Regions from separate parts of the Pantoea sp. X-Soil-TKNS-1279 genome, predicted to be linked through region 2. Evidence: predicted binding sites of a transcription regulator. Region 2 holds the regulator's gene; the other holds the start of a gene.

Region 1 (4,156 bases), 1.6 Mb from region 2:
CCGCAGCCACTTTGTGGCATTAGCCGCGCGCGCCCGGTGACATTACAGATTTCCGCCGCACAGCCGGTCACGCCAGACAGCAACTGTAGCTGCTGCGATAACGGCAGTCCCGGCGGTGGCGACGCCGACGAAGAGAGCGACAGGTCCGGCCCTGACACCCAACAATTCCGCTGGCAAATTGCCGGGATGGATTGCCCGAGCTGCGCACGCAAAATCGAAACTGCCGTACAAAAACTGCCGCAGGTGCGCAACGCCCGTGTCATCTTCGCCAGCGAGAAACTGGTGGTTGACGCTGAAAATGATATCCGTCCGGCGATCGAACAGGCGGTAAAAAACGCCGGTTTCCGCCTGACCTCCACCGAGCCACAACCTCAACCAGGCCGTTTACGGGAAAATGCCGGATTGCTGCTGCTGGCGCTATTGATGCTCGCCAGTTGGCTCCTCAGCTTGGTTGCTCCGGTCTGGGGCGATCGCCTGTTTATTGTGACCACCTTAGTCGGCCTGCTGCCGGTGGCCCGCAGCGCATGGCGTCTGCTACGTAGCGGTTCCCCTTTCAGTATCGAAACCCTGATGACCCTCGCCGCTGGCGGTGCGCTGGTGATTGGCGCCCATGCCGAAGCCGCGATGGTCTTGCTGCTGTTCCTGCTGGGTGAACGGCTGGAAGCCTATGCCGCCACTCGCGCCCGTCGTGGTGTGACCGCGCTGATGGCGCTGCGCCCGGATACCGCTACCCGCGTGCGTGGTGCACAGCGTGAACAAGTCGCGCTGGCGGATTTACGCCCCGGCGATGTCATTGAAGTGGCTGCGGGTGGCCGTTTGCCTGCCGATGGCGAGTTACTTGCCAGCGCGGCCAGCTTTGACGAAAGCGCATTGACCGGCGAATCGTTGCCGGTAGCACGCCAACCCGGTGAGACAGTGATGGCCGGAGCCACCAGCGTCGACCGTCTGGTAACGCTACAAGTGATCTCGGAACCCGGCCACAGCGCTATTGATCGTATCCTGCAACTGATCGAGGAATCAGAAAGCCACCGCGCACCGATCGAACGTTTTATCGATCGCTTTAGCCGCCTTTACACCCCGGCGATTATGTTGCTGGCGGTGCTGGTGATGACGTTGCCGCCGCTGTTGGGTGGCGCTGACTGGCTGTCATGGATTTACAAAGGTTTGACGCTGCTGCTGATTGGGTGCCCCTGTGCACTGGTGATCTCTACCCCGGCAGCCATTACCTCTGGGCTGGCTGCTGCGGCACGTCAGGGAGCGCTGATTAAAGGGGGAGCCGCGCTGGAAAGACTCAGCCGCGTCACCATCATGGCGTTTGATAAAACCGGCACCCTGACCGAGGGTAAGCCGCAGGTGACCGACGTGGTACCCTTTGGTGACGCCCAACCTGAAACCTTGCTAACATCAGGCGCAGCGGTAGAACTTGGCTCCAGTCACCCATTGGCAATGGCGATCGTCGCGGAAGCCAGCCGTCGCCAGCTTTCCCTGCCTGAGGCCCGCGATCAGCGCACGTTGCCCGGTGGCGGCATTGCAGCGCAGATTGCGAGCATCAGCTATCAATTGCTGGCCCCGCGCGAAGTGAAAAACCTGCTTGAGGATCAGCAGCAAACCATCGCGCAGCTTGAAGCCGAAGGAAAAACCGTGGTGGTGCTGTTGCAGGATGCCCGCCCGCTGGGTGTGCTGGCGTTGCAGGATAAGTTACGAAGCGAGGCCGCGAGCGCCGTAGCGGCGCTACAACAACTCGATGTCAGCAGCCTGATGCTAACCGGTGATAATCCGCGTGCCGCCGCCGCCATCGCCGCAGACCTGGGGATTGATTATCGCGCGGGCCTGCTGCCTGCTGATAAGGTTGCCGCGGTACGCGATCTGGATGCACAACAATCGCTGGCAATGATTGGCGATGGCATCAATGATGCCCCGGCGATGAAAGCCGCTACCATAGGGATTGCGATGGGCAGCGGCACCGATGTTGCACTGGAAGCAGCCGATGCGGCCCTGACGCAAAACCGGCTGGCGATTCTGCCGCGCACCGTGGCGCTGGCACGCCGTACCCGCCGCATTATCCGTCAGAATATCGCGCTGGCGCTGGGGCTGAAGGCCTTGTTCCTCATCACCACGCTACTCGGCATTACCGGCTTGTGGCTGGCAGTGCTGGCGGATTCCGGTGCCACCGCGTTGGTGACTGCCAATGCGCTGCGGTTGCTGCGTTCACGTTAAGCTGCGCGCGGATGCCCTCAGGCGTCCGCGCCTTTCTGGATCAGGTACTGATACGGCAGGCTTTCCGTCTGCTGTGCCAGCAACGTATGCTCCATAAAACGGCAAAAGCCGGGAATATCACGCGTGGTCGCCGGATCGTCGGCGATAATCAGCAGGGTTTCACCCGCCTGCATCTGGCGCACGGTTTTGCGCACCATCATCACCGGCTCCGGACAGCGCAGGCCAAGGGCATCCAGGGTGTGGTCCGGCGCGGAAAAGGGATCGCTCATGATTCTCTGTCTGTTTTCAAGGGAGGGCGCTCATTCTAGCGCGCTAAATCATCAGCGCAAGGCGATAACGATTGCGTTAATATTAACCATTGCATAAATCGCACAACGCGATAAGATGCCGCCGATTTTTTATTAACCACCGCAGCAAACTGCGGTACTGGGTTCCCTCACCCCAACACTAAAAAGGCTCAACATGATCGCTTTTTCTCCGCGTCAGCGCATGCATGCGCTGTTCTGGCTGTCGCTGTTTCATCTGCTGGTGATCACTTCCAGTAACTATCTGGTGCAGTTGCCGGTGGCCATTTTTGGCTTCCACACCACCTGGGGTGCGTTCAGCTTTCCGTTTATTTTCCTCGCGACCGATCTCACCGTGCGTATTTTTGGCGCGCCACTGGCGCGACGCATTATTCTGGCGGTGATGGTGCCGGCGTTGTTTATCTCTTACATCGTCTCCTGCGTGTTTTATCAGGGCGAATGGCAGGGTTGGGCGTCATTGGAGCAAGTGAACCTGTTCGTGGCCCGAATCGCCAGTGCCAGCTTTATGGCCTATGCATTGGGACAGATTCTGGATGTGCATGTATTTAACCGTCTGCGTCGTCTGCCGCAGTGGTGGATTGCACCCGGCGCAGCCATGTTCCTCGGTAATATCAGCGATACGCTGGCGTTCTTCTTTATCGCCTTCTACAAAAGTCCGGACCCGTTTATGGCTCAGCACTGGGTGGAAATCGCGCTGGTGGATTACAGCTTCAAAGTAATGATCTGCATGCTTTTCTTCCTGCCAGCCTATGGCGTACTGCTGAACGCAACCCTGAAGCGTCTGGCTGAGCGTTCGGCCCAGCGTCAGCTCAATTTCGGTTAATTCTACGTAGTACCCTCGCCGCACCCACGCTAAGATTTCCTGACAAACCGGCGGTTGCTTTTGACCGCCGATTCCGATTTGATAATCGCGGACTGGAATCTTGTTATAGGGAAAAGAATGCGTAACTTAGTGAAATATGCGGGCATTGGCCTGCTGGTGCTTGGCCTCGCGGCCTGTGACCAGAAAAAAGATGACGCGGCAGCGGCGGACAACGGCGCCACTGCCAGCCAGTCAACCCAGACGGTGAGTCTGCTGGATGGCAAACTGAGCTTTACCCTGCCTGCGGGGATGTCGGATAAGAGCGGCAAATTGGGTACAGAATCCACCAACATGCATGTCTACGCCGATCAAACCGGTGCGCGCGCGATTATCGTGATTGCCGGTGACCCAACCAATGAAGCGCTGGATTCTCTCTCCCAGCGTCTGGAACAGCAGCAACGCAACCGCGATCCGCAGTTGCAGGTGGTATCGAACAAAGCGGTAACGCTGAGCGATCAACCGGCCCAGCAGCTGGATACGGTGATTTCTGCCAACCACCAGACCTCCTGGTCTTCGGTGATTCTGGCGAAGGTCGATGGCAAACTGCTGACCCTGCAAATTACCCTGCCAGCGGATAATCAGCAGCAGGCGCAGAGCGATGCCGACAGCATCGTGAAAAGCATCACGCTGAAATAGTTTTTGCGGCCTGGTGCCCTCACCCCGGCCCTCTCCCGCAAGACGGGAGAGGGTGGCGTCCAGCCTTCGTTACAATCTCACTGGCGAAATATGCCAGATCTCATCGGCATACTCCTGAATGGTACGATCCGCCGAA
Region 2 (4,156 bases):
TTTCTCCAGGCTTGTGAGAGAACTCACGGAAAATCCGTGCGCCAGATATCCGACGTTTTACAGAGGTATGAATCTGAATAGAAATGTCTGGCACAACACAGGGGAGAATATCGTGCAGACGCCATCCCAGCGACAGAGTCGCTTAAAAGTAATACATTTATGTTATTGATTTGTTACAGAATTGCTGACCCACGCAGTATATGCTTACGTGGGTCAATATTCAACGACTTATCGTTAGGATGCTAACTAAAGTTGTTGCGTCAGTGATTATCTTCGCAGGCTAAGGAGTTGTGAGCAACATCACTTTGTGCGTTTGCCGTACGTTGCCAACCGAAACCGGCCCAGGCGAATGCAACGGTAGCGAGCATCACGAGGCTGGTGCTATGCAGCGCTTGTTGTAATCCAGCGGAAACGACCAGGCTGGCGACAAAACATAATCCGAGTTGTAGCAAATTTTGCAATGAAGCGGCTTTGCCTGTTGCCTGGGGGAAGGGCAGCAGGGCACTGGCGACCACAATCGGATAGATAGCCCCATTTGCCAGCGCCATACCACAGAACGGCAACAGCAATGCCCACAGCGCGGGGGCGGAAAGCTGCGCAACCGCAAACAGGCTAAGAATGCTCAGGCTGTAGATCACCAGTAACCACGGCAGCAGTTGTTTCCCCTGAAAACGATTCAGCAGCGCGCGGCAGCCAAATCCACCGATCAGGAAGGCGATAGTTTGCGGCACATAACTCAGGCCAATATCTGCCGGTGATAAACCGGCATCGGCGAGGATAAAGGGCGAGCCGGTCAACCAGGCAAAAAAGCTGGCGGAACAGGCAGAGTAGATCAATACGTTGCCGCTATAAGTACGCGATACCAGCAGCGTCAGCCAGCCAGGCTGCGGCGCTCGCGTGGTGTCGGCTCGTACGGGATTCGCCAGACGCAGGGTGCCAATAAGCAACACCAGGGTTATCAGTGTCAGCAGCAGAAAGATACTACGCCAGTGAAAATGGCCCATCAGCCAGGCACCGAGTAACGGGGCGAGCGCCGGAGACAAGGCGACCAGCGGCATAATGGTTGCAAAAACTTTGTTGGCCTGATTTTGCGGATAACGATCCACCACCAGCGCCTGCCAGCTAACGGCGGCAGCGCAAACACCCAGCGCCTGCACAAAGCGCAGCGCCAGCATCAAACGGACGTCGCTCACCCACAACATGCCCAGACAACCCAGGGCAAAAATCGCTAATCCCGCCAGCAGAACCGGTTTACGTCCGAAGCGATCTGACAGCGGTCCCCAGAAGACCTGCGCACAGGCAAAACCACCAAGGAACAGACTCAGACTGGCGCTGATGGTACCGGGGGCGGTAGCAAAATCCTGCTGCATGGCACCGAATGCCGGCAGATACATATCCGTAGCAAGAAAGCCCAGCATGCTGAGTAAAGCAAGATAAGGCAGAAATCCTTTTGATGACAACATGGTAATTCTCTTTAGACAGGTAAACGCGGAGGAGTGTAAAAGCGTGCGCCAGGTTTTGTGAAACGCTAATATTTGCGCGGTGCTATCAAAAAATTTGCAGGCAAAAATATGTGGTCTGAATATGCGCTTGAAGTGGTAGATGCGGTGGCCCGCAGCGGTAGTTTTAGTGCGGCAGCACAAGAGTTACATCGGGTGCCTTCTGCCATCAGCTACACGGTACGGCAGCTCGAAACCTGGCTGGCGGTGCCGTTGTTCGAACGTCAGCATCGGGAAGTGGTGCTGACGGCAGCCGGGGAGCATTTTGTCCGGGAAGGGCGTAGTGTTATCAAAAAAATGCTGGCGACGAGGCGGCAGTGCCAGCAGTTGGCAAATGGCTGGCGTGGTCAGCTGAGTATCGCGGTGGATTGCATCGTTAAACCTCATCGCACCCGACAACTGGTGAAGGATTTCTACCGCCACTTTCCCGACATGGAGCTGATTATCAGTTATGAAGTGTTTAATGGTGTATGGGATGCACTGGCCGATGGGCGGGTCGACGTAGCGATTGGGGCCACTCAGGCGATCCCGGTCGGTGGGCGTTTCGCCTTTCAGGATATGGGCGCGTTGAACTGGCGCTGCGTGGTCAGCCCCGATCATCCGTTGGCAAAAAGTACCTTGTTGGATGACGAAACGTTGCGGGCCTGGCCTTCTCTGGTGCTGGAAGACACTTCACGGGCGTTGCCGCGGCGCATGACCTGGACGTTAGATAATCAACGCCGGCTGGTGGTGCCGGAATGGGAAACCGGCGTTGACTGCCTGCTGGCGGGACTCTGCGTAGGGATGGTGCCGGGCCATTTAGCCCGGCCATTGCTGGATAGCGGAGCATTAACCGAGTTACCGTTACCCACGCCGTTCCCGGAGAGCCCATGCTGTGTCAGTTGGTCGGAACTACGGAACTCGCCGGCTCTGGGTTGGTTGCTGAGTTATCTCGGCGATGCCGAAACGCTCAACCATGAATGGTTGAGCGAAACGGAAACTTAGCGGCGGTAGTCGCGGAACGGGCCGTCAGCGACTGAACGGCGTTCAATCAGCGTTGGCTGAACTTCGATGGTCTGCGGCTCTTCACGTTTGCTGGTGATACGATCCAGCAGCATTTCCAACGCTTTTTCGCCTAACTGAGCTTTAGGTTGATGAACAGTGGTCAGCGCCGGCGTGAAATAACGCGCGTTGCGCACGTTGTCATAGCCGATCACTGAGATATCCTGCGGGACCCGCAGACCCATTTCATCCGCAGCACAGATCGCGCCCATCGCCATGATATCGCCACCGCAGAACACAGCAGTCGGGCGTTGCTTCTGATTGAGGATCTGCTGCATCGCCTGATATCCGGATTCCGGTTCAAAATCGCCCTGCACAATCCACTCGGGCCGCACGGTGATGCCTGCCTCATTCAGCGCCTGCATGAAACCGGCATGGCGGCCACCGCCGGTGTTGCGCTCCATTTGTCCGGGGATGGCACCAATGTCACGATGACCGCGTTCAATCAGGTAACGCCCGGCGAGATAGCCACCCTGAAACGCATTGTCCTGCACCGTATCGGTAAAATCGCCACGCGATGCGCCCCAGTCCATCACCACCATCGGGATATTACGGTTCTCTTCCAGCATGGTCAGCAGGTCGTCAGGGTATTCTGAACACATCACCAACAGGCCATCGACACGCTTCTGCGCCATCATCGACAGATATGCGCGCTGTTTTTGCAGGTCGTTATGCGCATTGCCCAGGATTAGCGTGTAGCCGCGATCGAAACAGTGGTTTTCCACCGCCTCGATTATCTCGGCAAAATAGGGGGCTTCACTGGAGGTGGCCAGCAGCCCCAGCGTTTTGGTGTGGTTGACTTTCAGGCTGCGCGCCACGGCGCTGGGCGAGTAATGCAGCTCTTTGATCGCTTCCCATACGGCGTTACGCGTCTCTTCCGCGACAAAACGCGTCTTGTTGATGACATGCGAAACCGTGGTGGTGGAGACACCGGCGCGTTTCGCCACATCTTTAATTGTTGCCATGAAAATGGTACTCCCGGGCTTATCGCAACTAACTGATAAGTATATTGTTAAACGTTTGCGTCTGCTAATGGTTTTGCGCCCCGATTTTCGGGGCGAATGGCGAAGAAAAAGACATTAACACCTGGTCAATAACGCTTTAACTTGCCGCAAACACAGCGTGCGCAAAATCTGTTGCGCAACGAAAGGCGGCGATTCTAGCAAGCTGGCGCGGATAAGACGAGATTTTTGCCGGAGGCTGTGAGAAAATTACGATAACCCTTCATTTATTGTGACTAAGGAGTTGTGATGAGTACAGACCTGAAACTGGCGCTGTTTACCACTGTGGGCGCGCTACTAATGATTATCGTGTTCAGCTTCACCGCGATCCTTCATTAATAAAAAAGCCGGACCTGAAAATCAGGGTCCGGCTTCTTGTTTTATCGGGTATCGGGCGTTTTTTAGCGGATAGTTTTGGGGGTCATCATACGGCGTGCCCCGACGTAGTGTTTCAGCCAGTAATCCTCACCCAATGCACTGATTTGAATATCTTTACCGGTACGAGGCGACTGGATAAATTTGCCATTACCAAGATAAACACCGACATGATCGGCAGTGCCGCGATTATTGATGCGGAAGAACACCAAATCCCCTTTCTCCAGCATATCGCGCTTA

What was found. The regulator PurR, encoded in region 2, represses purine synthesis genes. The targets are predictions, from matches to a motif close to CANGCAAACGTTTGCNTG.
Region 1: the regulator PurR is predicted to act here: its motif matches at 2,547-2,564, upstream of tusA (sulfurtransferase TusA).

The regions. Positions count from the first base shown of each region.
Region 1 is NZ_AP035948.1:341,521-345,676, reverse strand. It holds gene AC6I8N_RS01530 (zinc/cadmium/mercury/lead-transporting ATPase) at 1-2,217, shown strand, start outside; gene tusA (sulfurtransferase TusA) at 2,235-2,486, opposite strand; gene AC6I8N_RS01520 (7-cyano-7-deazaguanine/7-aminomethyl-7-deazaguanine transporter) at 2,680-3,345, shown strand; gene AC6I8N_RS01515 (DcrB family lipoprotein) at 3,463-4,020, shown strand; gene glgP (glycogen phosphorylase) at 4,090-4,156, opposite strand, start outside.
Region 2 is NZ_AP035948.1:1,959,933-1,964,088, forward strand. It holds gene punC (purine nucleoside transporter PunC) at 261-1,463, opposite strand; gene punR (DNA-binding transcriptional activator PunR) at 1,572-2,483, shown strand; gene purR (HTH-type transcriptional repressor PurR) at 2,480-3,505, opposite strand; gene cydH (cytochrome bd-I oxidase subunit CydH) at 3,791-3,880, shown strand; gene AC6I8N_RS09330 (C40 family peptidase) at 3,943-4,156, opposite strand, start outside.